4 regions of the Aquitalea sp. ASV15 genome follow, and region 3 is predicted to be linked to each of the others. Evidence: predicted binding sites of a transcription regulator. Region 3 holds the regulator's gene; each other region holds the start of a gene.
The links. The regulator sigma-54, encoded in region 3, starts transcription at its own class of promoters, with help from an activator protein. The targets are predictions, from matches to a motif close to CTGGCACGCTTCATGCTT.
Positions count from the first base shown of each region.

Region 1: a site for sigma-54 is predicted at 2,452-2,469, ahead of JHD64_RS18075 (circularly permuted type 2 ATP-grasp protein). Genes of this name have one in related genera too.
Region 2: a site for sigma-54 is predicted at 4,205-4,222, ahead of glnA (type I glutamate--ammonia ligase). Genes of this name have one in related genera too.
Region 4: a site for sigma-54 is predicted at 2,614-2,631, ahead of glnK (P-II family nitrogen regulator). Genes of this name have one in related genera too.

Region 1 covers NZ_JAELTZ010000056.1:348-7,515, forward strand. The annotation lists partial or broken gene JHD64_RS18065 (transglutaminase N-terminal domain-containing protein) at 1-17, opposite strand, end outside; gene JHD64_RS18070 (alpha-E domain-containing protein) at 45-977, opposite strand; gene JHD64_RS18075 (circularly permuted type 2 ATP-grasp protein) at 971-2,398, opposite strand; gene JHD64_RS18080 (roadblock/LC7 domain-containing protein) at 2,710-3,072, opposite strand; gene JHD64_RS18085 (hypothetical protein) at 3,122-3,754, opposite strand; gene JHD64_RS18090 (ATP/GTP-binding protein) at 3,757-4,299, opposite strand; gene JHD64_RS18095 (hypothetical protein) at 4,318-5,733, opposite strand; gene JHD64_RS18100 (hypothetical protein) at 5,745-7,168, opposite strand, start outside.
Region 2 covers NZ_JAELTZ010000071.1:1,029-8,196, forward strand. The annotation lists gene glnL (nitrogen regulation protein NR(II)) at 1-316, opposite strand, end outside; gene JHD64_RS19300 (DUF4124 domain-containing protein) at 417-902, opposite strand; gene JHD64_RS19305 (FlgO family outer membrane protein) at 1,086-1,634, opposite strand; gene JHD64_RS19310 (hypothetical protein) at 1,631-2,311, opposite strand; gene glnA (type I glutamate--ammonia ligase) at 2,718-4,136, opposite strand; gene JHD64_RS19320 (rhodanese-like domain-containing protein) at 4,403-4,855, shown strand; gene aroE (shikimate dehydrogenase) at 4,983-5,804, shown strand; gene mtgA (monofunctional biosynthetic peptidoglycan transglycosylase) at 5,809-6,492, shown strand; gene mgtE (magnesium transporter) at 6,768-7,168, shown strand, end outside.
Region 3 covers NZ_JAELTZ010000002.1:111,047-118,214, reverse strand. The annotation lists gene hprK (HPr(Ser) kinase/phosphatase) at 1-337, opposite strand, end outside; gene ptsN (PTS IIA-like nitrogen regulatory protein PtsN) at 330-794, opposite strand; gene hpf (ribosome hibernation-promoting factor, HPF/YfiA family) at 916-1,239, opposite strand; gene JHD64_RS01400 (RNA polymerase factor sigma-54) at 1,309-2,733, opposite strand; gene lptB (LPS export ABC transporter ATP-binding protein) at 2,737-3,468, opposite strand; gene lptA (lipopolysaccharide transport periplasmic protein LptA) at 3,465-4,022, opposite strand; gene lptC (LPS export ABC transporter periplasmic protein LptC) at 4,012-4,572, opposite strand; gene JHD64_RS01380 (HAD family hydrolase) at 4,569-5,093, opposite strand; gene JHD64_RS01375 (KpsF/GutQ family sugar-phosphate isomerase) at 5,122-6,102, opposite strand; gene JHD64_RS01370 (monovalent cation:proton antiporter family protein) at 6,315-7,168, shown strand, end outside.
Region 4 covers NZ_JAELTZ010000019.1:34,302-41,469, forward strand. The annotation lists gene metK (methionine adenosyltransferase) at 1-726, shown strand, start outside; gene JHD64_RS10525 (ammonium transporter) at 886-2,196, opposite strand; gene glnK (P-II family nitrogen regulator) at 2,221-2,559, opposite strand; gene JHD64_RS10535 (accessory factor UbiK family protein) at 2,831-3,118, shown strand; gene JHD64_RS10540 (YifB family Mg chelatase-like AAA ATPase) at 3,125-4,624, shown strand; gene JHD64_RS10545 (SPOR domain-containing protein) at 4,698-5,456, shown strand; gene JHD64_RS10550 (thiol:disulfide interchange protein DsbA/DsbL) at 5,483-6,100, shown strand; tRNA gene JHD64_RS10555 (tRNA-Met) at 6,197-6,273, shown strand; gene purB (adenylosuccinate lyase) at 6,487-7,168, opposite strand, start outside.

The sequences.
Region 1 (7,168 bases), on a different contig from region 3:
CTGATGGCGAGTCTCATGACCATATCCTTTGGCAGTGCCTGCGATCAGGCGGTTTCCAGATAGCTGTGGTGAATCAGTTTGCCCAGCAGATTGATGTCGTCGATCAGGCTGTCCAGGGTTTGCTCCAGCCCATCGGCAAAGATGTCCTCGATGCTGCTGTAGGTGAGCCGCGCCTGGATTTCGCTGGCGCGGCGCCGTGCGGGCCGGCCGGCCTGGCCTTCGATGCGCGCCAGCACCTTGTTGATTTCGGCAAAGCAGGCACGCAGGCTGCGCGGCATGTCATGGCGCAGGATCAGCAGCTCGGCCACCCGCTCTGGCGTGACGCTGTCGCGGTAGATGTCGCGGTAGGCTTCAAAGCCGGACACCGAGCGCAGCAGTGCCGCCCACTGGTAGTAGTCGAGGATGTTTTCCGCTTCCGGCTCGTTGTCGCTGATCTGCTTGGTTTTCACATTGAGGATGCGCGCGGTGTTGTCGGCACGCTCCAGAAAGGTTCCCAGCCGGGAAAAATGGAAGGTGTCGTTGCGCAGCATGGTGCCGTAACCGGCACCGCGAAACAGGTGCGAGCGCTCGCGTACCCATTCCAGAAAGGTGGAGGCGCTGCGGGTATCCAGCCCGCGCCGTTGCCACTCGCGCATTTCCAGCCAGGTGCCGTTGACCTGTTCCCACATTTCCGAGGTGATCTTCACCCTTACCACATGGGCGTTTTCACGGGCGTTGCGCATGCAGTTGTAGATGCTGCCGGGGTTGTCGCCATCCAGCGCCAGATAGTGCAACACCGCTTGCGGGGTGGGGGTGTGGTGGCGCTGCAGAAAGTCGGCGGTGCTGCCGGTGACATCCAGCGGCACCAACAGGTCGTCCTGCGACGAAGCATGCAGCAAAGACATCTGCAGGCTGACATCCAGCAAGCGCGCGGTGTTTTCGGCGCGTTCCATATTGCGTGCCATCCAGTACAGGCACCCTGCCATTCGGCTCAGCATGTGATGTCCTCCTTGAGAATCCAGGTGTCTTTGGTGCCGCCGCCCTGCGACGAATTGACCACCAGCGAACCTTCGCGCAGGGCCACGCGGGTGAGGCCGCCAGCCACCAGCTGCACTTTCTTGCCGGACAGCACGAAGGGGCGCAGGTCGATATGGCGCGGTGCAATGCCGGCCTCGACAAAAGTGGGGCAGGTGGACAAGGACAAGGTGGGCTGGGCGATGAAATTGGCCGGGTCTTCCAGAATGCGCAGGCGATAGGCGTCGATTTCGGCCTGGGTGGCGGCCGGGCCGACCAGCATGCCGTAGCCGCCGGCACCGTGCACTTCCTTCACCACCAGTTCGGGCAGATGTTCCAGCACATAGGCCAGATCCTCCGGCTTGCGCAGCTGCCAGGTGGGCACATTGTGCAGGATGGGTTCCTCGCCCAGATAAAAGCGGATCATGTCCGGCACATAGGGGTAGATGGACTTGTCGTCCGCCACGCCGGTGCCCACGGCATTGCATACCGTGACGCGGCCTTCGCGGTATACCGACATCAGCCCCGGCACGCCCAGCATGGAGCCGGCATTGAAGGCCAGCGGGTCGAGATAGGCATCGTCCAGCCGGCGGTAGATCACATCCACCCGCTGCGGGCCGGAGGTGGTGCGCATGTAGACATGGCCGTTTTTCACGAACAGGTCCTGCCCCTCCACCAGTTCCACCCCCATCTGGCTGGCGAGGAAGGCGTGCTCGAAATAGGCGCTGTTGTACTGGCCGGGGGTGAGCACCACCACGGTGGGGTTGTCCACCTCGGCCGGTGCCACGGCGCGCAGGGTGTCCAGCAACATATTGGGGTAATGCTCGACCGGGGTGATGTCGTGGCTGGCAAACAGCTCGGGGAACAGCCGCATCATCATCTTGCGGTTTTCCAGCATGTAGCTGACGCCGGACGGGGTGCGCAGATTGTCTTCCAGCACGTAAAAGCCGCCATCGCTGTGACGGATGATGTCCACTCCGGCGATATGGGCGTACACCTGGCGTGGCAGGTCTATGCCCTGCATGGCCAGCTGGTAGCCGGCATTGGTGAGGATCTGCTCTGCCGGAATGATGCCGGCCTTGAGGATGTCCTGCTCGTGGTAGATGTCGTGCAGGAAGCGGTTGAGCGCGGTGACACGCTGGATGCAGCCGGCTTCCAGGGTTTTCCATTCGCCCGCGGAAATGATGCGGGGAATGGTATCGAAAGGAATCAGCCGTTCGGCCCCGCTTTCGTCGCCGTAGACGGCAAAGGTGATGCCGACGCGGCGGAACAGGGTGTCGGCCTCGGCCTGCTTGTTGCGCAGCCAGTCTGGCGTAGCCTGGTTCAGCCAGCTGGCAAAATGCTGGTAGGACGGTCGGACTTGCTGTCCGGCAGCCAGCATCTCGTCGTAGTGGGTGTGGTCCAGCGGTGTGATCTGGTGCATCGCGCATTCCCCCTTGGTGGCTTGTACTGAACACTACGCAATAAGCGTGCCTGTCAGCGTGGCCTGCCGCTGTTGCGCCAGATGGTTGAAATCAGGGGGTGCCGTGGCGCCTGCGCATGGTGTGATTGATTAGTTATTGCTTACGGCAGGCGTAATTGAAAGCCTGGGTATGGCAGGCTGCACCGTTTTGACGCCAGGGGGCCGGCGTGGTGCGTGTACAGGAGTGAGAATGGTGCAGATCCGGACAGTGGCGCCCATGCACGTCACTGTCCGGCTGGCTTGGCGGCCGGGGGCTAGAGGATTTCGGCAATATTGCGCGCGGCGCGCTTGGCATCGAGGAAAATCAGCCCCAGCTTGGCTTCGCGGCGGGCAATCACCGTGAGCACGGCATCGCGGCCGGCATAGCTCATCAGGATGTAGCCGTTGTCACCCTTTACCATCACCTGTTCCAGTTCGCCGCGGGCCAGTTCCTTGGCGGTGCGTTCACCCAGTGACAGCATGGCGGCAGCCATGGCGCCCACCCGGTCTTCGTCCACATCCTGCGGCAGCAGGGCGGCCATGGTCAGGCCGTCGGATGAAATGATGGCCGACGCTTCGATATCGGCTGATGCGCCGTTGAGGTCACTCAGGATGGACTTGAGCATCTGTTCACGCATGGTTTTCTCCAGTGGGTATTCTTGGCCCGCGCGGCGGGCTGCTTCTTGTTCAAGCGTAACGACGACTGAGTAGCTCGATCAGCGTCACGAAATGTTCGTCTTGCAGGCGAGGGGTGCCACCGATCACCAGCACGAAGGATTGCTGCCCGACATGCAGCGGGTAAAACGCCAGCTCGCTGTGGCCGGCCGGATTGCTGATGGCCCAGGCCAGGTTGCTGATATTGAGATTGTTTTTCAGCAGCAGGGCGTGGCGGCGGCTCAGCGAAATGATGTCGCCGGCCAGCGCGGCGATTTCCTCGGCCGATTCGTGGTGAAAGCCGGCAGTGGCGTAATACAGGCCGTTGTCGTCGGCCAGCAGGGCGCGGCCGTTGCCGGACAGCGCCGCCAGCAGCGTGGGCAGCTGGCTTTCCAGATTGATGGCCAGTGGCGGGCGCGGCTGTTCGGTGCCGTGCACGAACTCCAGCCGCTGCAGCCGGTACAGTGTTTCCAGTCCCTTGCCCAGGTCGTTGCCGCTCCATTCTTCCAGCAGGGCCTCGGTCAGCGGTACGGAGTGGCCCAGCCGCAGGATCTGTGTCAGCAGTACGCGCGCGGCGTCCTGCTCCGGGCTGGACACGGCATAGTAGGCACCGGCGGGGCTGGCGATGGGGTAGAGCGTGTCCTTGAGCGAAAGGTGGTCGGACATGATCAGCTTTCCAGCCCGGGGTCGATGGAGAACAGCAAGGCCAGTACCAGCTTTTTCACGTCCTCGCGCGAGCGGGCATCGATTTCGAAAATGGGTGGGCGCATGTCGAATTTTTCCAGCAGCGCGGCATAGGTTTCAATGCTGGGGGTGGCGCGCAGATCGGTCTTGGTGACGCCGATCACCAGCGGTGCCGCCTTGAGCATGTCGCGAAAGGCATTGAGGAAAAACTGCAAATCCTTTACCGGATTGCTGCGGGTATTGTCCAGCAGCAGGATCAGGCCGATGCCGCCCTGGCTGAGGATGTCCCACATGAAGTCGAAGCGTTCCTGTCCCGGCGTGCCGTACAAATGCACCTTGGTGGCCTCGTCCAGCATCAGCACACCGTAGTCCAGTGCCACCGTGGTGGTGTCCTTGCGGTTCAGCGTCATGTCGGAGGCGCGGGCATCGGTGGTCACCGGCGCGATATCGCTGATGGCGCCGATGGCCGTGGTTTTGCCGGCGCCAACCGGGCCGGCGAAGATGATCTTGTTATCGTAAGCGCGCATGGGGTTCCGTATTCCTGGTTACAGGCCAATGACCTTTTTCAGCAGGCGCGACAGCAATCTGCCGCCGCCCTGCACCGGTTTGGCCGGGCTGCTGGCCGGGGCGGGGCTGCTGTCTTGCGGCCGACCGGGGGCTGCCACGGTTTCTGCTTTGCTGGCGGGACGTACCGGTTCGGAGGAAATGACCGACAGCTGCGGGCTGCGGCTGGGCAGGTCGAGAATGCCGATGCCGTAGGCTGCTGCCAGATAATTGAACAGATCTGCCGGCGGCACTTTGAGCAGGCGGGTGATCAGCTTCAGGTTGACTGGGGTACGGGTCAGAAAAGCGGTGATGCGCATGGCCTCCGGAATGGGCGGCAGCCGGGTCAGGTTGGGCCAGTAACGCAGCCGCAGCGGAGTGTCGGCGGCGATGCCGCGCATCAGCCGGCCGCGGCAGGTCCAGATGGCCAGCTGCCAGGCCAGGGTTTGCGGCCGGATTTCCTGCTGCACGGCGCTGACCGGGCTATTGCCATAGGGCTGCTGGTCCACTTCGTGGCTGGGGACGCTGCACAGCGGCTGCAGGGTTTCCAGCGGCTGCAGCAGCAGCGCCTTGTCCTGTGCCGGCAGCAAGACCAGTACCGGCACTTCGCGCACCCGGACCACGGCGGCCGTGCGCTGGCGCAGCAGGCGCGCCACCAGGCCGAACAGGCCGGCGCTGGGGTCGAAGCGTTCGACGCTGATCCTGCCTCCGGCGCTGGCCGCTGCGCCTTGTGCGGCGGGCAGCATGCTGCGTACCACCGTGGCCGCGGCGGCGGGGGCGCCAGGCACGGCTTCCGCGACGGGTTCCGGCAGGTCCATCAGCTGTGGCAGATCGGACGGGGCCGGGTCTTGCTGGTGTTGCTGGGCGGCCGTGGCGGCACGGTGCGCCTGTTGTGACTGGGTAATCACCTGGTCCAGCGTTGGCGCCACGCTGGCCACATAGGCGGCAGCTGCGCTGTGGTCGCCGGCAGCACTGGCCGCACTGGCCGGCAGCGTCACGGTGGCTGGCATGGTGACGGTGGCGGACGGCTGCGGCATGGTCGTGCCGAGCCGGATGGCGGGGGCGCGCTCATTGGCCAGCAGTTCGCGCATTTGCGGGAACAGGGTTTCGATGCGCACCGGCTTGCGCAGTACCGCGGCCGGCGCTTCGCCGGCCTGCGGCGGGGTGGTGGTGACGATCAGGGCCGGCAGATCGGGGTGGCTGGCACGGAAGTCATGCCAGGCATTCCAGCCGTCCACGCTGTCGACATCGACAATGGCCAGGTCCGGCACATGGCCGGGGGCTTCGTCCAGCAACTGGTACAGCTGGTGCGAGTGGTGCATGCGGAAGGCCATGCGGAACACCGACAGCTTGCGCGGGTCCATGCCCACCGGCATGACGGTGATGAGCTGTTGTTGGGGTGCGTTGCTGAGCATCATGATCCGGTTTCTCAGGCCGCAAGCCGGTGCTGGTTGAGGCGTTGTTGCATGGTCTGGACAAAGCGGCCGAGCATGCCGGTGATCTCCTCCGGCGGTGTCGCCAGCCGGTCGCGTATCTGCCGGGCCAGCCAGGTGAAGCGGGCCAGGTCGCCCAGGTGTTCGTACAGTTTCAATAGCGGCGGATACAGCTGGGCCTCGGCCGGGCTGGCGAGAATGGCCAGTTCCAGGGTCTGGATGGCCATGTCGATCTGGCCGAATTCGATGAACTGCTCGGCTTCGCTCAGGGCATTGTCCAGCGGGGTGCTGCTGGATGGCGCGTGATTCGCCGTCACCAGCGTTTGCCACTGTGGCGGGGGGCTGGCTGGCGGGATGTAGGCAAAGCGGCGGCCCAGTTCTTCCAGTGCCAGCCGGTCGGGCTGTGCTTCCAGTGCCAGCAGCAGCGGGTGCTGCCCCAGCTGGCAGCCCAGCTGTAGCAGCTGCTGCTTCAGCTGATGGCCGAAATTGCCCACGCTGACATGAAACTGCCACAGGTAGCGGCAGTACAGTGGCAGATTGCGTGTCATATAGCAGGCGCGCAGGGTGTCGATCAGCCGCGACAGGGCGGCGTCCGGTGCGTTGGCCAGCTGCTGCAGGGCGGGCAGGGCAGCGGCTGGCTGGTGGCAGGCCAGCAGGATGCGTGCCTGGCGTTCTGCCGGCAGCAAGCTGGTCAGCAGCGTGATTTCGCGCTGGCTTAGCGGGGCCAGTTCGGCCTCGCCTTCCAGCAGCGGGACCCGTGGCAGCTGGCTGGCCTGCTGCACGGCTTCCTCGGCGCTGATGGCCGGCTGGCCGGGGGCTTGCATCACGGTGCGCAGCAGCAGCGCTTCATTGCTGGTGGCCGGCAGCGGATCACCCAGTTGCCGGTTGACCTCCTCGATGCCCAGCCCCAGCCGGCTTTCGGCCAGTACGCGCAGCGCCAGGTTTTGCGGGTCTTGCTGCAGGCCGGCGAATACCGCCTCGCTCAGTTGCTGGCGATCCAACAGGCTGCGTTCATGCAGGCGCTCCAGCATGTCGCTGTAGTCGTCTATCCAGTGCAGTTGCAGATAGAGTTCGGCCAGGCGGCGGATATGGGCCGGTGCATTGCTTGACGGGCCATCGACATAGGTGCGCAGGGCGAGGGCGGCCTGTTCCAGATAGCCGAACTCGAGAAAGACCTCGATTTCTGCCAGCGTATCCAGATCGTCCACCTCGTAGGACAGTGTCTGGTCTTCGCTGTCTTCCGCTTCGGCAGGGGCCGTGGCGGCAGGCTGCGGCGGGCTGGCCGGGCGTGGCGGCTGGCGGATGACGGCTTCGGGCAGCAGCACCGGCTGGCGCGGCACGCTGCTGCCGGGCTGGCGACGCAGCAGGGTGCGCAGCATCATGCCGATGAGCAGCAGCAACACGGCCACGGCGGCCAGCG
Region 2 (7,168 bases), on a different contig from region 3:
CCAGTGCCAGCCGGCCATCAGCATCCACCGGTGTCACCGACAGGGCAATGTGCAGTGGCTGCTCGCCATGCGGCGTGCGCAGTTCCAGGTCGTGTTCGATATAGCCGGCATTGTGCTGCAGGGCGGTACTCAGCGCCTGGCGCAGGGCCGGGCTGTCCTGAAACAGCTCGAACAGGGTGTGGCGCAGTAGCTCGCGCCGGCCGATGGCCAGCAGGTTCTCACACGCGGGATTGGCGAATTCCAGTACACCGTCGGCGCTGGTGATCAGGACCGGGGTGTCGAGTAATTCCAGGCCGGCAAAGCTGGGAGAGTTCATGGTGCTCCGGATCGAAGGGGGCTGTGCCTGGTGCTGTTAGCAATAAGCACGCCAAGCCAGAGCACAGCGAATGCACGATTACGGAGTCAATTATGCACCATTATTGTGCAGATGAGGTGGCCTGCCCCAATTCGCGGCGCAGCGCATCCACATTCTTCTGCCGCTCGGTCACCGCATCTTTCAGCTTCTGCACGCGGTCGAGGTATTTCTGGTAGTTGCGGGCTTCATCGCCATTGCGGGTGGCGGCACCGTCGGTGTAGGCCTTCTGCGCATCGGCCAGTGCCTTTTGCTCATTGGCCAGCTCGTTTTCCAGAATCTTGCGCCGGCTTTCGTCGCGCTTGCTCTGGGTGCCGTTGTCGACATTGGGATAGCCGTCCGGGGTGGAGGCCGACTTGCTGCCGGCATTGCCCGCCGGCTTGCTCTTGCCGCTGTTGCCATAGGTGGACAGCGGCGCCAGGTACATGGGCTTGGCGCCCTTGATCGGTACATTGGTGAAGGTGACATTGCCGTTGGCGTCTATGTATTTGTACACCTCGGCCTGGGCGAGGCTGCAACTGAGCAGCAGACAAAAGGCAAGCGTTTTCATGGGAGTCCGCATCAGCAAGAAAAACAGGGTGGTCGTGGCGATATGATAAGCAAAAGCCCGGCCCGCGTCACATCGGGCTGTCCCATGACCAGCGCAAGGACGACTTGACTACCGGCCAGTGCCATGAAAAAACCCGCAGGGCCATGTGCCATGCGGGTTTTGCTACATTGGGCTTGCACAGGGTCAGCGGTAGGCGTAGCTGGATGTCATGCTCTTGGGCAAGAGACCGCGGATGTTTGCATCGATAGGCATGGCATAGTCATGAGCTGATATCACGAGATTGCCATTGGGATTGACGATCTTGAGATTGATGTAAACCATACTGGGTGAAACGGCATAGGTTCCAACCACAACGGCTTGAGCCTTGTGCGATTTGCTAACCTCGGTAACTTCACGGGATAGCATGAGCTCCCCTTCGGTTTGCTTGATAAACAGGTTATCGCGCAGTTTCAGCTCTTTGATTTGCAATCCTCGCTTGGCTAGTCGCGCGGCGATTTGCTCGGAAAACAAACGCCCAAGGCTGGAAGACTCGGTCAGTTCGTTGACATTGACAAGCGTTGCGACCAGCAAGGGCTGTTCGCTATTTAGCGTTACACCTTGTAGCAAAGCATCGACAGCCTTGTAATTGGTCTCAATCAAATCTGTCTTGACTGGACTTTCCGGGACGGTCTGGCATGCGGACAATAATGCTGTCGTCAGCACAATAGTACTGATGAGTATGAGTTTTTTCATTTGCCTACCACCTCCCAGGTCTTCATTGCATCAATTGCGTAGAGCGCAGAATCTTCACGTTCGATGTAATAAAGGTCGGATGTGCGTGCCAGATATTGATTGGCACTTTCAAGCGATGTGGTGACCAAGACCTCTGTTCTGGTTGGCCCACCTGATGCCTTGCCATTCAGTGCCAGGTTTGTGCTGTCAAGTGCAGCGGCCGCTCCCAAACCGATCAGGCTGTAAGTCGCAGCGGCATGGCTAAAGGTAAGATCGCGGGCGACAGCAATGCCTGCTGCCAGTGTTGTCATCGGATACTGAATGGCATTACCTGCATTGCTATTGTGTTTGATCACTTGGGTTTCGATATTCAGCCGCAAGCTACCGGGACGAACGGCTACGGGAATGCCTTTTTCAACGAGCCGGGTGATGAGTAGATTGCGAAAGCCTTTGTCGAAGGCGGAATCCGTGGCAGGTACCACGTAGATGGCCTGATCGGAGCTGATTCGGTTTTGTGTTTTCTCTGCAATACGCGTTGCTACGTCGGCAGCCAAGACATCCCAGTGATGTGCGGCTCTTGCTTTTTGCTGACTGGATACGGGGTAGTTATCCGCACGCGGCACATCAAGCGTTGCGGTTGTGCAAGCTGTCAGCGTGGCAATGATAGCGATTCCGCTCAGAATTCTTGGGTTTTTCACAAGCGCACACCTTTTGGTATGAAAATTTATTTATAAATATTTTATACCAATCAATATTCATTTGCGAAATAAAATACAAATGTCATTTTGCTTTTTGAAATCAAGCTGTTAAGGTGGCTTTGTGCCGAGCAAGCAACCCTTGGTTCTTGTCTTGTGACCACTGCACATAGGCATGGAATTAAGTGTTGAAAGGGAGTGCAGTATGGCAGTGTGTGCTTGGGGGAATGGCTCTTGCTACGGCCAAGCGCCTGCGTATGGAGAGGCGCATTATTAAAACTCAAGCTGACCAGGCCGCAGCGTGCTCAGGCTATGCAGACCGTTTCGAATTGATATGAAAAAACCCGCAGTGCCATGTGCCATGCGGGTTTTGCCACAGCCACCGGAAGGTTCCGGTGGCGGTTTGCCATTACAGCGAGTAGTACATCGCGAATTCGACCGGGTGGGTCGTCATGCGGGTCAGGTTCACTTCCTGCATCTTCAGTTCGATGTAGGCGTCGATCCATTCGTTGGAGAACACACCGCCACGGGTCAGGAAGTCGCGGTCTGCGTCCAGGGCGGCCAGGGCTTCGTCCAGGCTGGCGCACACGGTCGGGATCAGCTTGTCTTCTTCCGGCGGCAGGTCGTACAGGTTCTTGTCAGCCGCATCGCCCGGGTGGATCTTGTTCTGGATACCATCCAGACCAGCCATCAGCAGTGCGGAGAAGCACAGGTACGGGTTAGCCAGCGGATCCGGGAAGCGGGCTTCGATACGACGGCCCTTCGGATTGGCCACGTGCGGGATACGGATGGAAGCGGAACGGTTCTTGGCGGAGTAGGCCAGTTTTACCGGAGCTTCGTAATGCGGTACCAGACGCTTGTAGGAGTTGGTGCCCGGGTTGGTGATGGCGTTCAGAGCCTTGGCGTGCTTGATGATACCGCCGATGTAGTACAGGGCGGTTTCGGACAGGCCAGCATAGCCGTCACCAGCGAACAGGTTCTTGCCGTCTTTCCAGATGGACTGGTGTACGTGCATGCCGGAACCGTTGTCGCCAACGATGGGCTTTGGCATGAAGGTGGCGGTCTTGCCGTAGCTGTGTGCCACGTTCTGTACCACGTACTTCAGGATCTGGGTCCAGTCGGCACGCTGGGTCAGGGTGCTGAACTTGGTACCGATTTCCATCTGGCCTGCGGTGGCCACTTCGTGGTGGTGTACTTCAACCGGCACGCCCAGTTCTTCCAGCAGCAGTACCATGGCGGAACGCAGGTCTTGTGCGGAGTCAACCGGCGGAACCGGGAAGTAACCACCCTTCACGCCCGGACGGTGACCGGTGTTGCCACCTTCGAATTCTTCAGCGGAGGCCCAGGCAGCTTCTTCGGACTTGATCTTCACGAAGCAGCCGGACATGTCGGTGCCCCAGGTGATGCTGTCGAAGACGAAGAATTCCGGTTCCGGGCCGAAGTAGGCGGTGTCGCCCATGCCGGATGCCTTCAGGTAGGCTTCAGCACGCTTGGCGATGGAGCGCGGATCGCGGTCGTAACCCTTGCCGTCGGCCGGGTCGATCACGTCACACGACATGAATACGGTGGGTTCGTCGAAGAAGGGGTCAATCTTGGCGGTAGCCGGGTCGGCCATCAGCAGCATGTCGGAGGCTTGGATGCCTTTCCAGCCAGCGATGGAGGAGCCGTCGAAAGCGTGGCCGCGTTCGAACCATTCGTCAGCATCTTCCAGCAGAACGTGTGCCGGGATGGTAACGTGTTGTTCTTTGCCACGGGTATCAGTAAAGCGCAGGTCTACGAACTTGACGTCGTTTTCTTGAATCAGCTTGACTACGTCTGCAACCGCCATGAATGTTCTCCTAAAGGCAACGTGCATCGAAAGCAATATTGCTTGATAAAGATGGTACGCCTCACTGGAAGCATGAAGCGTGCCAGGCTACGAACACTAATGTAATCATTGTGTCACAGGGCTTGGTGCACGGCTAGTTGTTATCAATGCACCAAATCAATGCAATGCACCGTGCAGTTGCACCATGTTTGTGCATTGCGCGGGTGAGTGGTGATTCAGACCCTGCCAGCATCGTGGCATGGCCCTATTACAAAGAAAGGAAAGCAATGGACCAGAGCGATTTGATCCTGCAAACGGCCGCCGAGCGTGCGGCAGCCCAGCAACTGCCTTATCAGGGCGCGCTTACCCCGCCCGAGGCACACTATCTGGCCCAGCATCTGCCGGGGGCCGTGCTGGTGGATGTGCGCAGTGCGGCGGAATGGCAGTTTGTCGGCGTGGTGCCCGGTGCCTTGCGCATTGAGCTGCGCAGCTTCCCCGGCATGCAAGTCAATGCGCAGTTTGTCGAGCAGCTGCAAGCCGCCGTCGACAAGCAGGCTGTCCTGTTACTGATGTGCCGCAGCGGTGTGCGCTCGCACGAGGCGGCCACGCAAGCCCGCGCCGCCGGTTATACCCGGGTTTACAACGTGCTGGAGGGGTTCGAGGGGGACAAGGATGAGCACGAGCATCGTGGCCAGCTGACTGGCTGGAAGGCACATGGCCTGCCCTGGGTGCAGGGCTGAGCCAGCGCTGAATTGTTGGGACAGGGGTATTGACCGGTTGATGTTTATGACGTTACACGGCAAAGTGCTACCTCAGCAGATGAACCGCACGACGCGGAAGCACCACAGGAATCCAAGAAAGCTGATCATGATCAACCGTTACGCCGTCATCGGTAACCCCGTTTCCCATAGCCAGTCGCCGTTTATCCACAGCGAATTCGCCAGCGCCACCGGTGAATCCATCCAGTACGAAAAGCTGTTTGCCGAGCTGGGCAAGTTCGACGAAGTGGTCGGTGAATTTGTCCGGGCCGGTGGTCTGGGCCTGAATGTCACCCTGCCGTTCAAGGGCGATGCCTACCGCATGGCGCAGGAAGTCACCGAGCGTGCCCGCGCCGCAGAGGCGGTGAACACCCTGACTTTCCGCGATGGCAAAGTCTATGGCGACAATACCGATGGCGTGGGCCTGGTGCGCGACATCGTGGAAAACCTGGATTTCCCGATGGAAGGCAAGAGCATCCTGATCCTGGGTGCCGGCGGTGCCGTGCGTGGCGTGCTGGAACCCATCCTGGAGCAGAAGCCGGCCAAGGTGACCATTGCCAACCGCACGCTGATCAAGGCGGAAGCCATTGCCCACCACTTTGCCCCCTGGGGCGAGGTGGTCGCCAGTGGTTACGAGGCGCTGGAAGGCAAAACCTTCGACATCATCATCAATGGCACCTCCACCAGCCTGCATAACGAAATCCCGCCGCTGCCGGCCAATATTTTCACCGCACGCACCCTGGCATACGACATGGTGTACAGCAAGGGTCTCACCCCTTTCCTGAAGCGTGCCCAGAGCGAAAACGCCGGCATGCTGGCCGATGGCCTGGGCATGCTGGTGGAACAGGCGGCCGAGTCCTTTCATATCTGGCGCGGTGTGCAGCCGGATACCCGCAAGGTCACCAATATGCTGAGGGAAGTGCTGGCCTGATCCGATGCGTCTCTTCCTGAAAATCATGGCGGTCCTGGTGGCCGCCATTGTGTTGTACAACCTGTGGATTCTGGGGCATGTGGTGTACTGGCGAGACCACAATCCCGAAGCCAGTGCCTTCATGAACGAACAGCTGGCCAAGCTGCAGGAGGATGACCCCAATGCCGAATTGCGGCAGAAGTGGGTGGGCTATGGCCAGATTTCACCCAATCTCAAGCGCGCGCTGATCGCGGCGGAAGATGCCAAATTTGCCGACCACGAAGGTTTCGACTGGGATGGCATCGAGGCGGCTTTCGAGAAAAACCTGAAGCAGGGCCATATTGTGGCCGGTGGCTCCACCATCAGTCAGCAATTGGCGAAGAACCTGTTCCTGTCCAGCAAGAAAACGCCCTGGCGCAAGCTGGAAGAGGCCGCTATTACCGTGATGCTGGAAAAGGTGCTGGATAAGCGTCGTATCTTCGAGATCTACCTCAATGTGATCGAGTGGGGTAATGGGGTGTTCGGTGCCGAGGCCGCGGCCCGTTATTACTTCCACACCAGTGCCGCGCGGCTGTCCGCCGGTCAGGCCGCCAAATTGGCCGCCATGGTGCCCAATCCGCGCTATTACGACGAGCATCGCAATGCGCCTGGCCTGATGAAGAAAACCCGCATCATCCAGCGGCGCATGCAGTACGCCGACCTGCCTTAAGCCACCGTACAGCAGCTGCCCCCGGCTGGAAGGCCAGGGGTGGCTCATGTTACAATTCCACTTCTGTTTATCCGTTCTGCCCTGCTGTAAAGGCAGGGTATTGCACATGGACTTACCCAGTTATCCCATAGCCGCTGGCTTTCCCCTGTTTTGTCGTTGATTCCCGCCGTCCCGACCGTGTAGCCCAGTCTCCGTCGCCGCGGCGGAAGGAGTTGTGCTTGACGGTTATCGAAAAAAAACAAACTGCCGAACGATTAAGTGAAAGCCTGGCCGAGGTGCAAAGGCTGATCGGCTTGCATCAGACCCATGACGCACTGGCGCAGGCTGATTCCGATGCGCTGTCAGCCTTGCAGCAACGGCTGCAAAGCCTGCATCCGGCGGACATCGCCTATATTCTGGAAGCCCTGCCGCTGCAAGAGCGCCTGCTGGTATGGCAGCGTGTCAAGATTCAGCAGGATGGCGATATCCTGCTGGAAGTTTCCGATGCGGTACGGGAAACGCTGATCGACTCCATGGCCCCGGACGAACTGGTCGCCGCCGTGCGCCAGCTGGATACCGACGAGCTGGCCGAACTGGCCGGCGACCTGCCGCGACAGGTGGTCTACGAAGTGATGGGCGAACTGGACGAGGCCGAGCGTGAGCAGCTGCAATCCGCACTGTCCTATCCGGAGGGCTC
Region 3 (7,168 bases):
TCAGTGGCACGTTATGGGTGTGGCAGTAGTCGCGCAGCAGTTTGGGCACCTGCTGGCCATTGGCCACCATCACCACCGACATGGTCTTGTGGAATAGCTGGTCCAGCGCGGTCTTGGCGGCGGATTGTTCCAGCCGGTTCAGGTAGTCGACTTCGGCCAGACCCAGCACCTGCACACGGTTGGGGTGGATGAAGTTGAGGTGACCGACCAGTGCCAGCGTGGGGCGTTGCTCGTCATTGCCGATTGGGCTGTCGGCACCGCCGGTGCCAGCCACCCAGGTCAGGTTGAGCTTTTGCTGATTGTCCTGATACAGCCGGCGCACGGTGATGCTAGGCATTATTGGTATTCCATGCAGTGAGCAACTGGTAAAGCTCGGCGCGGTGGGGGGCAGTCAGCAATTGTTCTCGCAGCTGTTTGCTGGAGAAAAGCTGGGCCAGTTCCGACAGCACCTGCAGGTGCAGATCGGTTGCCTGTTCGGGTACCAGCAGTACAAACAGGCTTTGCACCGGCTTGCCATCCGGTGCATCGAAGGGGATGGGGGCCTTCAGCCGGATGAAGACGCCGACCGCTTCCTTCAGGCCACGGGCACGGCCATGCGGAATGGCGACTCCCTGGCCCAGTCCGGTGGAGCCAAGCTTTTCCCGGGCAAACAGGCAGTCGAAAATTTCACTGCGCGCAATGCCGTGGGTGTTTTCGATAAGGAGGCCCACCTGCTCGAAGACGCGCTTCTTGCTGGCGACATCCAGGTCCGGGAGGATGTGATCCTGTGTCAGGATTTTGCCGATCAGGCTCATAGGAGTGTGTGCACGCGGCTACAAAAACTGGCCAATTCTACGTTGCCTTCATCAAAATGAAAAAGGCTCGCTGCAAATAAAAACGGGAACCCGCTGGGTTCCCGCATCGTCGGTCAGGTGATTACAGGGTGGCTTCCGGCTGAACCTGCGGAGTCACGCGGTGTTCGCTCTGCTTTTCCTTGTGCTTGAGTACCTGTCGATCCAGCTTGTCCATCAGCAAGTCGATGGCAGCGTACATGTCGGAGTCGGTGGCTTCCACGTGGATGTCCTTGCCGGAGAGGTGAACGTTGACTTCCGCCTTCTGCACCAGCTTGTCCACCGACAGGGTGACGGTAACGTCGATGACATGATCGACATGGCGGGTGACACGTTCCAGCTTGCTTTCCAGGAATTCACGGAGGGCCGGGGTTACTTCGAGGTGGAGACCGGTTACTTTGAGGTTCATACCCTAACTCCTTCTTGTGTTGACTGCCCGGTCGGGTCGGCCGGGCGAGCGGATATTCTTCAAGGCGCCCTACAGTGCCTTGCGCAGGTTGACCGGTGGAATCTGCATAGCTTCACGATACTTCGCAACGGTACGTCTTGCAACCTGCATGCCCTGTTTACCCAGTTCGTCGGCGATGGCGCTGTCGGAAAGTGGCTTGGCCGGGTTTTCGCCGTCTATCATGCGGCGGATATGGGCCTTGATGGCAGTGGCCGAGCATTCGCCGCCACTATCGGTTTCCAGGGAACTGCCGAAGAAATATTTCAGCTCGAACAAGCCGCGCGGGCAGAGCAGGTATTTCTGGGTGGTCACCCGGGAAACGGTTGATTCATGCAGCCCCAGCTCGTCTGCGATATCGCGCAGGATGAGCGGACGCATGGCCACTTCTCCGTGTTCAAAGAACGCTTGCTGCCTTTCGACTATAGCTTCCGACACTTTCAGGATAGTGTCAAATCGTTGCTGGATGTTCTTTACCAGCCATTTTGCTTCTTGCAGGCGGCCGGAAAGCTCGCCTGCGCCGGCGCGGTTTTCCGACAGCATCTGGGCATACAGCTGGTTGACCCGCAGCCGTGGCACGGCCCCGTTATTGAGTTCGGCCACCCAGCGGCCGCGGCGCTTGCGCACGGTGACATCGGGGATGACATAGTGCACGTCTTCGCCACCGAAACCGGCGGCCGGATGGGGGGTCAGCCTTGCGATCAGTTGCTGGGCCTGGCGGATGGCGTCGTCGTCGACGCCGAGTATGCGCTTGAGCCGGGTATAGTCGCGATTGCCCAGCAAGTTCAGGTGTTCTGCCACGATCTTGCGGGCGAGAGCATGGCCGTTTTCCTGCTGTGGCAAACGGTCCAGTTGCAGGCAGAGTGATTCGGCCAGTGAACGGGCGGCGATGCCGGCAGGGTCGAATTGCTGCAACAGGCGCAGGCCGACCATCAGTTCGTCGGCTTCCAGCTCCAGCTCCAGCGGCAGATGGCTGGCCAGCTCTTCCAGGTCGACACTGAGAAAACCATTGTCGTCCAGTTCTTCGATCAGCAATTGCACGATGGCCTGATCGCGGGTGGGCAGGGTCAGCTCGCCCAGCTGGGCCAGCAGGTGCTCGCGCAGGCTGACCGGGCAGGGGACGTTGAGCATGGGGTCGAACTCGTCGTCGCCGTCGTTGCGGCGGCTGCCGCTGCCCCAGTCGGTGAGTTCCCCGCTGCTGTCATCCCGCGGGCTGCTGTCGCTGTCCGTGCTGTCGGAGGTGGGGGTGCTGTCTTCTGCGGCCGCTGGCGTGTCGCTGCTGCTGCCTTCTTGCGTTGGCGTGTCATCGCCACGCTCCAGCATGGGGTTGTCCAGCAGGAAGCGCTCGACTTCGGTTTGCAGGTCGAGGGTGGACAGCTGCAGCAGTTTGATCGACTGTTGCAGTTGCGGGGTGAGCGTGAGTTGTTGCGAGACCCTGAGCTGTAGTGACTGTTTCATGGCTTACAGGTGGAAGTGCTCGCCCAGGTAGACCTGGCGCACTTTCTCGTTGTTGACCAGTTCTTCCGGCTCGCCGGAGGCCAGTACCGAGCCGTCGCTGATGATGTAGGCGCGGTCACAGATGCGCAGGGTTTCGCGCACATTGTGATCGGTGATCAGCACGCCGATGCCGCGTTGTTGCAGGAAGGTGATGATTTTCTGGATGTCGATCACGGCAATCGGATCGACGCCGGCAAAAGGTTCGTCCAGCAGGATGAAGCGCGGGCGGGTGGCCAGTACGCGGGCGATTTCCACCCGGCGACGCTCACCGCCGGACAGCGACAGGGCATTGCTTTCGCGCAGGTGGGCGATATTGAGGTCGTCCAGCAGCAGGCTGAGTTCCTTTTCCAGCTTGTCACCCTTGTAGCCGGCGATTTCCAGCACGGCGGTGATGTTTTCTTCCACCGTCATCTTGCGGAAAATCGAGGCTTCCTGTGGCAGGTAACCGAGGCCGAGGCGGGCACGCTGGTGGATGGGCAGGTGGGTGATGCTGTTGCCATCCAGGGAGATTTCGCCTTCATCGGCGCCGATCAGCCCGACAATCATGTAAAAGCTGGTGGTTTTGCCGGCACCATTGGGGCCGAGCAGGCCAACCACTTCGCCACTCTGGATCTGCAGGGCGACATCCTTGACGACGGTACGTTTCTTGAAGCGCTTTTTAAGCCGCTCGACTTTCAGAATGCTGGGGCCGCTCATGGTGCGTTTCCGTCGGGTTTCTTGGCAGCAGGGGCGGTGGTGTCCCTGGGCTTGGGCTGAATGATGGCGGTGACGCGGCCACCATTGCTGCTGGCGCCGCTGCTGACTTCATACAGCTCGGTTTCGGTGTTGTAGGTGATCACGTTGCCGATGACCAGGTCGCTGCCGCGTTTGACGCGGGCATTGCCGGTCAGCACGGCGACGTGGGTGACGGTGTTGTAGTCGAGCTGGTTGGCCTGGCCTTCAATCCAGTCGTTTTTTCCATCCATCTTCTGGCGGAACATCACCTGGCGCCCGGTGGCCTGCATGGTCTGGTTGCCTTGCTTGTCCTGGGTGACCGTGGCCCGGTCGGCGTTCAGTTTCAGTGTGCCCTGCACGATGATGACATTGCCCTGCCAGACGGTCACGCCCTTGAGCTGGTCGAGGTTGCCGCGATCGGCGCTGATTTCAATGGGTTTGTCGCGGTCGGCCTTTTCGGCGTGTGCGCTATGGCCGGCGCACAGGGACAGCGCCAGCAAGGCCAGGCGGGCGTAGCTGCGGCATTTATTTTTCATAAGTGACCTTTGCATTGGACAGCAGCTGCAGTTGGCCGGTCTGCTGTTCATAGATGAAGCCGACGGCGCTGCCGCTCGACTTGCCGTGATAGAAGTGGGTCAGCGTGGCGGATTGTGCGATGTGTCGCACGGTGTCGATACGCATATTGCTGCTGACCACGCGGGTTTCCGGCTGCGTGGCGCTGGCTGGCTGGATCAGCGTGACCTTCTTGTCAAACAGCGCTTGTCTGGTCTTGCTGTTGTAGCGCCCGCTGTCGCCAATGGCGTGGTAGGCCAGCGCACCGTTTTTGTAGCTTTGCAGGTCGGGCGTTTCGAAATAGGACTCGGTGCGGTCGGGATATTGCCACATGCGGCTGGCAGTCATTTTTTCCTGCAGCATGCCCTTGGGATCGTAGCGGGTGGCCACGACGCCTTCGACCACGACTTCCGGCTTGTTGGGGTCCAGCTCGCGCTTGCTGGGTTCCCAGCGCGATACCGTATCCAGCCAGACGGTGAGCAGCCCGGTGATGAGCAGCAGCAGGATGGGAAACAGCCGGTGCGAGCGGATCATGCCAGATACCTGGCCACGATGGCATCGAAATTGCCCTGGGCCTGCATGATGAGTTCGGCCAGTTCACGCACGGCGCCCTGGCCGCCGGGAAAGCCGGTGACGTAATGGGCGTGCTGGCGCACCAGGGTGGGAGCGGCCGGTACGGCCACCGCCAGGCCGACGCGGCGCAGCACCGGCAGGTCGATCAGGTCGTCGCCGATAAAGGCGCATTGCTCCGCGGTGACGCCAGCCTGTTCCAGCAGCTGGGCCAGTGCTTCCTGCTTGTTGTGGATGCCGCCAAAATAGAAGTCGATGCCCAGGGCCCGGGCGCGATGTTCCACGCAACGATCGGCGCGGCCGGAGATGATGGCCAGCCGCACTCCGGTGGACTGCAGCAGCTTGAGGCCCAGGCCGTCCTGCACGTAGAAGGATTTGCTTTCTTCGCCCTGGGCGTTGTAGTAGATGCGGCCGTCGGTGAGGACGCCGTCCACATCCATGATCAGCAGCTTGATCTTGCGGGCTTGTTCGGTGATGGCTTGCATGGCTTTCCTTGTTGGCGTGCTAGCGGGGCTAGACCACGCCGGCCTTGAGCAGGTCGTGCATGTGGATGGCGCCGGCCAGTTTGCCGTCGGCATCCACCACCAGCAGGCTGGTGATGCGCCGCTGCTCCATCAGGTGCACCGCCTCGGTGGCCAGCTTGCTGTACAGGATGGTTTGCGGGGCGGGGCTCATCACCTGGTCGATGTTCAGGTCGTAGATATTGCCGGAATGCTCCAGCGTGCGGCGCAGGTCACCATCGGTATAGATGCCGCAGATGACATTGTCTGTGCCGGCGATGGCCACCATGCCCAGCCGCTTGTGCGACATTTCCAGCAGGGCGTCTTTCAGGGCGGTGCCGGGGGCGACGCGGGGCAGTTCTTCACCGCTGTGCATCAGGTCCTTGACGTGTACCAGCAGGCGGCGACCCAGGCTGCCACCTGGATGGGACAGGGCGAAGTCTTCCGGGCCGAACTGGCGTGCGTCCAGCAGGGTAACCGCCAGTGCATCGCCCAGTGCCATCTGTACCGTGGTGCTGGTGGTGGGGGCCAGGCCCAGCGGGCAGGCTTCCTTTTCTACCTGGGTGTCCAGCAGGATGTCGGCTTCCCGTCCCAGCGAGGAGGCCGGATTGCCGGTCATGGCGATCAGCACCAGGCCCTTGCGCTTGAGTGCGGGCAGCAGGGCCACCACTTCGCCGGACTCTCCGGAGTTGGACAGGGCGATGACCACATCCTGTGCGGTAATCATGCCCAGGTCGCCGTGGGCGGCTTCGGCCGGATGGACGAAGAAGGCCGGGCTGCCGGTGCTGGCCAGGGTGGCGGCGATCTTGCGGCCGACGTGGCCGGACTTGCCCATGCCGGTGACAACAATGCGGCCGGTACAGGCCAGAATGGCCTCGACCGCACGCAGAAAATCACCATTCAGGCGACGGGACAGGGCCAGGATTGCGTCGGCCTCGGTTTGCAGCACTTCGCGTGCCAGGTCGAGTGGCGACCTTGCTTGAGCTTTTTCCATGGGGGAAAGTATATCAAAGGTTATAATCGGCGGAGTCACAAGCTGGTGCATCTTTTGCTTGTCGGCTGATTAACAATCATTGCGCGCTAGCGTTTCAGCCCTGGTCATGGCTGTTTTTGCGCGGGTCGGGCGTGGTCTGGCGTTCAGTCCGGCTGGCCTTGTCCGCATCATGTCCTTTTTCTTGCCCGGTTTTACAGGAGATTGTCGCACCAATGCATTCGCTTGCTCCCATTGTGCTGGTTCTGCTGGCCGCCGTCCTGTCCGTTACCCTGTGTCGCAGCCTGCGGGTGCCGCCGATGCTGGGTTATCTGGTGGTGGGCTTTCTGGCCGGCCCCGGCGTGACCAGCCTGATTCCGGATGGCGAGGAAACCCAGTTTCTTGGTGAGATCGGCATTGTCTTCATGATGTTTTCCATCGGGCTGGAGTTTTCCCTGCCCAAGCTGCGTGCCATGCGGCATCTGGTGTTTGGCCTGGGGCTGGCCCAGGTGCTGGCGACCATGCTGCTGATTGCGCTGGTGATGGGCTGGCTGTCCGGTTCGGCGCTGTCCGGCTTTGCCGTGGGGGGGGCGCTGGCCATGTCATCCACCGCCATTGTCAGCAAGCTGTTGACCGAACGGCTGGAGCTGAATCAGCAGCATGGCCAGCTGGCGATTGGCGTGTTGCTGTTCCAGGATATTGCGGTGGTGCCCTTGCTGATCCTGCTGCCGGCCTTTGCCGGCGGTAGCGAAACCTTGTGGATGGATCTGGGGCTGGCGGCGGTGAAAGTGGTGGTGGTGATGGCACTGCTGCTGTTTTTCGGCCAGCGGCTGGTGCGGCCGTGGTTTCATCTGGTAGCGCGGCAGCGTTCGGGCGAGCTGTTCATGATCAATGTGTTGCTGATCACCCTGGGGGTAGCCTGGCTGACCGAGTTGTCCGGCCTGTCGCTGGCGCTGGGGGCTTTTGTGGCCGGCATGCTGATTTCCGAAACCGAATACCGTTATCAGGTGGAAGAGGACATCAAGCCCTTCCGCGATATCCTGCTGGGCTTTTTCTTTGTCACCGTCGGCATGCGCCTGCAACTGTCGGT
Region 4 (7,168 bases), on a different contig from region 3:
CAGCGCCAGGCCGAGCTGCGCAAGGATGGCCGCCTGCCGTGGCTGCGTCCGGATGCCAAGAGCCAGATCACCTGCGTCTACGACGGTGAAACCGGTCTGCCCAAGCGCATCGACACCGTGGTGCTGTCCACCCAGCACAGCCCGGAAATCGATCACAAGACGCTGACCGAAGCCGTCATCGAAGACATCATCAAACCGGTACTGCCGCCGGAAATGCTGACTGCCGAAACCAAGTACCTGGTCAACCCGACCGGCCGTTTTGTCATTGGCGGCCCGATGGGCGACTGCGGCCTGACCGGCCGCAAGATCATCGTCGACACCTACGGCGGTGCAGCCCCGCACGGTGGTGGCGCCTTCTCCGGCAAGGATCCGTCCAAGGTCGACCGTTCGGCAGCCTATGCCGGCCGTTACGTGGCCAAGAACATCGTTGCCGCCGGCCTGGCACGTCAGTGCCAGATCCAGGTCTCCTACGCCATTGGCGTGGCCGAGCCGACCTCGATTGCGGTGGATACCTTTGGCACCAACAAGATCCCGAACGAGAAGATCGTGGAACTGGTGAAGAAGCACTTCGACCTGCGCCCGAAAGGCATCATCCAGATGCTGGACCTGCTGCGCCCGATCTACGGCAAGACCGCTGCTTACGGCCACTTTGGTCGTGAAGAGCCGGAATTCACCTGGGAACGCACTGACAAGGTCGAGGCCCTGCGCGCAGACGCGGGTCTGTAAACACCAGCCACCGCAGGCAAGACAACAGCACCGGATGAGAATCCGGTGCTTTTTTTTTGCACTGAAACAGGACATGGCCCGCATGACAGACAAAAAAAGAGGGCGCCGAAGCGCCCCTAAGTCCCTTACCACAACAAGTAGATTGGTAGCAGTTAGCTGTTATTCCACACGCTCGCCGTGCAGAACCACGTCCAGGCCTTCACGTTCTTCGTCTTCGGCCACACGCAGACCTACCACCAGATCAATCACTTTGAGCAGGATGAAGGTGATGATGGCGCAGTACACCACGGTTACGCCCACACCCAGGGCCTGAGTCGCCAGGCTGCCTTCGGAACCGCCAATGCTCTTGACTGCGAATACACCGGTCAGCAGGGCACCCACGATACCGCCCACGCCGTGTACACCAAAGGCATCCAGCGAGTCGTCATAGCCCATCATGTGTTTCAGACCGGTAGCACCCCAGAAGCAGACCACACCGGCTACTGCACCGATGATCAGCGCACCTTTCACATCCACGAAACCAGCAGCCGGCGTGATGGCCACCAGACCCGCAACCGCACCGGAGGCAATGCCCAGCACCGACGGCTTTTTCTTGTGAATCCATTCAGCAAAGGTCCAGGCCAGCGCCGCGATACCGGTGGCAACCTGCGTCGTCATCATGGCCATGCCGGCACGACCATCAGCAGCACCAGCAGAGCCGGCATTGAAGCCGAACCAGCCTACCCACAGCATGGACGCGCCAATCAGGGTCAGGATCAGGTTGTGCGGCGGCATGGCTTCCTTGCCAAAACCCACACGCTTGCCCATGACCAGGGCGCAGATCAGGCCTGCGATACCGGCATTGATATGCACGACGGTGCCACCGGCGAAGTCCAGCACGCCCTTGTCAGCCATCCAGCCGCCCGGACCCCACACCCAGTGGGCAACCGGCACATACACCAGCAGCGACCACAGTGCGGTAAAGATCAGCAGGGCGGAAAATTTCATCCGCTCGGCAAAGGCGCCAGTGATCAGCGCCGGAGTAATGATGGCGAAAGTCATCTGGAACATCATGAACACCGATTCCGGGATGGTGCCGGCGGAAGGATGCACTGCAACCTTCTTGGTATCAGCCAGATAGTCCATGCCACTGAGCAGGAAACGGCTCAGATCGCCCAGATAGGGGCTGCCTACGGTAAACGACAGGCTGTAGCCGATAACCGCCCACAGCACGGTGACCAGAGCGGTGATGGCAAAGCTCTGCATCAGCGTGGCCAGCACGTTTTTCTTGCGGACCATGCCACCGTAGAACAGTGCCAGACCCGGAATGGTCATGAACAGCACCAGCGCGGTGGAAGTCAGCATCCACGCCGTATCGCCGGAATTGATGACCTTGAAATCGGCCATGGCCGGGCCGGCCGGCGCATCTGCCAGGACCGGAAGGGCCAGCGCCAGCAGGCTGGTACCCAATGCAGCAAGTTTCTTATTCATTTCATTTCCCCTGTTGAGCGTGGCTTAAACCGCGTCGATACCGGTTTCCCCGGTCCGGATCCGCACGATTTGTTCAAGGTCGAAGACAAAAATCTTGCCATCGCCGATTTTGCCGGTGCGCGCCGATTTCTCGATCGCTTCCACCACCTGGTCTAGCAGGCTGTCATCGATGGCGATTTCCAGTTTTACCTTCGGCAGAAAGTCCACTACGTATTCGGCGCCGCGGTACAGCTCGGTGTGGCCTTTCTGACGACCAAAGCCTTTTACTTCCGTGACGGTAATGCCTTGTACGCCGATGGCGGATAGTGCTTCACGTACTTCATCAAGCTTGAACGGCTTGATCACGGCGGTGACCAGTTTCATGTTCACTCCTTTGTAATGGACCCAGATGTGTATTTGCCTTGCTGATTCAGCTCATTGCACAAACCGTGCCAGCTCGCGATCTGACTGTTTTCCAAGAAATTTCTTTGCAACAACTGGCATTTGCCAAAGGAAACTCGGCATTGGCACCATGGCAGAGCATTTATCATCAATAGACTGCACCGCTTTGGTGCGCCAGGGCAAAACTGCAGGGCGGGAGGGATTTTGCTAAACTCAACTCAGATCATCGAACCATTGTCCAAGGAGAGCTGAAATGTTGAGTCAGAAATTGTTTGAGGAAATCAGCGCCAAGATCAGCGATACCATTGCGGCCAGCCCGGCCAAGGATATCGAAAAGAACATCAAGGCCATGATGGCATCGACTTTTTCCCGTATGGATCTGGTGACCCGGGAAGAGTTTGATGTGCAGCAAGAAGTCTTGGTCCGCACCCGCGAGAAGCTGACTGCGCTGGAAGCGCGGCTGGCCCGGCTGGAAAACCAGCTTTTCCCAGAAGAAGCCCAAGCTCAGACCGAAGCGCAGGCCGAACTGGGTCACTCCTGATCGACGATGGCGCTTGCCGTTGTCGCAAGCCGCGCCCTGGCGGGGCTGCAGGCACCGGAAGTCGCGGTTGAAGTACACCTCGCCAACGGACTGCCGCAGTTCACCATCGTTGGGCTGCCGGATACCGAGGTCAAGGAGAGCCGTGACCGCGTGCGGGCGGCCATCATCAATTCCGGTTTTGAGTTTCCCGCTCGCCGCATTACCGTCAATCTGGCACCGGCCGACCTGCCCAAGGACTCCGGCCGTTTCGATCTCCCCATTGCCATTGGCATCCTGGCTGCGGCTGGCCAGCTGCAGTGCCCGCAGCTGGCCGACTATGAGTTTGCCGGCGAGCTTGCACTCAGCGGACAGTTAAGAGCCATCCGGGGGGCATTGGCCATGGCCTGTCAGACCACTCAGGCAGGCCGGATGTTTTTCTTGCCGCATGACAGTGCGCGGGAAGCTGCACTGGTGATGTCGGGCAAGGTCTACGCAGCCGACACCCTGTTGCAGGTCTGTGCCCATCTCAATGGCGTGCAGCCTTGTGAGTCGGTCCTGGTCAACCAGAACAGTAACACTCCCGTTTATCCAGATCTGGCTGATGTAAAGGGCCAGCTGGCCGCGCGCCATGCCCTGGAAGTCGCTGCCGCCGGCGGACATAGCCTGTTGCTGGTGGGGCCGCCCGGAACCGGCAAGTCCATGCTGGCGTCTCGTCTGCCAGGTATCCTGCCTGCTATGGATGAGCAACAGGCGCTGGAAACGGCAGCAATACAATCTCTGGGGTCGCAGGGCTTCCATACGGCGCAGTGGCGGCAACGACCTTATCGTGCCCCGCACCATACCGCCTCGGCTGTCGCCCTGGTGGGCGGTGGTTCCGATCCCCGTCCGGGCGAGATCAGTCTGGCACATCACGGCGTACTGTTTCTGGACGAGTTGCCCGAGTTTGAACGAAAAGTGCTGGAAGTATTGCGTGAACCTTTGGAGTCACAGGTGATCCATATTTCCCGTGCGGCGCGGCAAGCGAGCTTTCCGGCAGATTTTCAGCTGATCGCGGCCATGAATCCCTGCCCCTGTGGCTATCTGGGACAGCCATCCGGTCGCTGCCACTGCACTCCGGAGCAGATTGCCCGCTATGTCGGCAAATTGTCGGGTCCCTTGCTGGATCGCATCGACATGCATGTGCAGGTGGCCAATCTCAGCGCGACGGAGCTGACCAGTGACCAGCCGGCCGAGGCCAGCGCCAGCATTCGTCAGCGGGTGCAGCAGGCAAGAGACCGCCAGTTGCACCGACAAGGTTGTTGCAATGCCCGCCTGACTGGGGCTGAGCTGGAGCGTCATCTGCATGCCAGCACCGAGGTTCTTGGCCTGCTGGCGCAGGCGCTGGATCGCCTTGGCTTGTCCGCCAGAAGCTATCATCGGATACTGCGCATTGCCCGCACCGTGGCCGATATGGAGGGCAGTGTGCGGCTGGGGCGACAGCATATGCTGCAGGCCATCCAATTGCGACGCAGCGGATTGACCTTATAATGCCGTGAAATATATTTTCACCGGGTTTTAATAGATAATGAGCGGATTGACTGCATGGAAATGGTAGTAGTACATGGCTAATCGTGATGTGAAGAATTCCTCGCGTTCATCGTCCTCCGGACGAGCGCGCACCAGCAGCAAAAGCGGCGGCGGTGGCATGGTGGCAGGTATTGTCATCGGCCTGATAGTCGGTGTTGCCGTCGCCGTTGGCCTGGCGATGTATTTGAATCGTTCCGCCACTCCCTTTTCCAATCTGGAAAAACTGGATCACAAGAATACGTCCGCTGCCGCGTCGGCACCGTCGACGGAATTGCTGGAACCGGGCACCAAGATCGCTGATGTCCAGCCAGCGGCACCAGTTGCCTCGGCACCCGCCAAGGTCGAAGTGGCGCCTGCGCCACCCATGCCTGTCGAGCTGCCTCCGCCTGCGGCCACGCCGCCCGCTGCCAAAAGCAAGCCGGCTGCGCCTGCTGCCAACAGCAGCAAGGATGAGCAGCGATTCGACTTCTACAAGATCCTGCCGGGACAGGTGGATGCCGTTCCTGCTGATGGCAAGGCCAATGGCAAGGATAAGGAACCTTCTGCGGCCACTCCGGCCAAAAAGGTCTACCTGCAGCTGGGTTCTTTCCAGAATGAAAACGAGGCTGACAACCTCAAGGCCAAGCTGGCCTTGCTGGGCGTGGAAGCCAAAATCCAGTCCGTGTCCCTGGCTGACAAGGGCATGGTGCATCGGGTCAGGGTGGGTCCGCTCAGCAAACAAGAGGATGTGGACCGGATACGCTCTCAGCTGAAGCAGGATGGTATCAATGCTGCCGTGGTCAAGGCAGAGTGAACGTCATAGCGTCTAAAGGACAAAAAATGAAAAAGTGGTTGATGATGGGCTTGCTGCTGCTGAGTGGTGCTGCCAGTGCGGCATCCGAGCTGGGGAAGGACTACGTGCTGATGAGCAAGCCGCAGCCGGTGGCCAACCCGAAGAAAGTCGAAGTCATCGAATTCTTCTCCTACACCTGCATCCATTGCTTCCATCTCGACCCGCTGATCAGCGCCTGGGAAAAGAAAAAACCGGCTTATGTCGATTATCACCGTGAGCAGATCGTCTGGCAGAAGCCGATGGAGGGCTTTGCCCGACTGTTTGCCACGCTGAATGTCACTGGCACGATGGAAAAGCTGAACAGCCCGGTGTTTGATGCGGTCATGCAAAAGAAAATCAACCTGGGTGACCCGGCGATCTTGAGCGACTGGCTGAAAAAGCAGCCGGGTGTGAATGTCAGCAAGTTCATGCAGACCTACAACTCCTTCGGCATCAACAGCCAGGTTGCCCGCGCCAGCCAGATCACCCGTGCCTACAATATCGAAGGCACGCCCACCATTGTGATCAATGGCAAATACGCGCTGGCACCTGCCGCACCGGAGCGCCTGATCGAGGTGATGAATGATGTGATTGCCAAGGCCAAGGCGGAAAGCAATATCAAATAAGCTTGGTCCTTCGAGGTGGCGGAGTGTATTTATGCGGCTACTTTCGTTTAGGTCCTTGACGCTGGCTGGATGGTGCGGTAAGATGCATTTCTCTGACGCGGGGTGGAGCAGTCTGGTAGCTCGTCGGGCTCATAACCCGAAGGTCGTAGGTTCGAATCCTGCCCCCGCAACCAAGTTTTCAAGAAAAGACCACTCTTATGAGTGGTCTTTTCTTGTGTGTGCCTGGTGCACGGCAGTATATACGTTCGGTTTGCTGTTCAGAACGTATTCCCTCGAGTCATCTATTTAGGGCCACATTCTTCGGGATGTGGCCCATTCTTTTGGGGCTGCAGTTCTGCGAAAACAAAAAAGCCGCCCGCAGGCGGCTTTTGTCATGACCATGCAGATCAAATGCGTTTTGCCAATTCGGCAGCCTTGCCCACATAAGCAATCGGGGTCAGTTCCAGCAGACGCGATTTTTCTGCTTCGGGAATTTCCAGACCCTTGATAAAGGCGGAAAGTGTCTCGCGGGTAATGCCGTCCTTGCCACGCGTCAGCTCTTTCAGCTGCTCGTAGGGATTGGGCACGCCGTAGCGACGCATCACGGTCTGGATCGGTTCGGCCAGCAATTCCCAGCTACGACCCAGTTCGTCAGTGATGACGGCCGGATTGATTTCCAGTTTGTTCAGGCCCTTCAGGCAGGCTTTCAGACCGAGCATGGTATAGCCGAAACCGACGCCCATATTGCGCAGTACGGTGGAGTCGGTCAGGTCGCGCTGCCAGCGCGACAGTGGCAGCTTTTCTGCCAGATGGTTCAGGATGGCATTGGCCATGCCCAGATTGCCTTCGGAGTTTTCGAAGTCGATCGGGTTGACTTTGTGCGGCATGGTCGAGCTGCCGACTTCGTCCTTCTTGACCTTCTGCTTGAAGTAGCCCAGCGAGATATAACCCCAGATGTCGCGGTTCAGGTCGATCAGGATGGTATTGATGCGCGCCACGACCTGATACAGTTCGGCCATATAGTCATGTGGCTCGATCTGGATGGTGTAGGGATTGAAGGTGAGGCCCAGGCCAGACACAAAACGACCG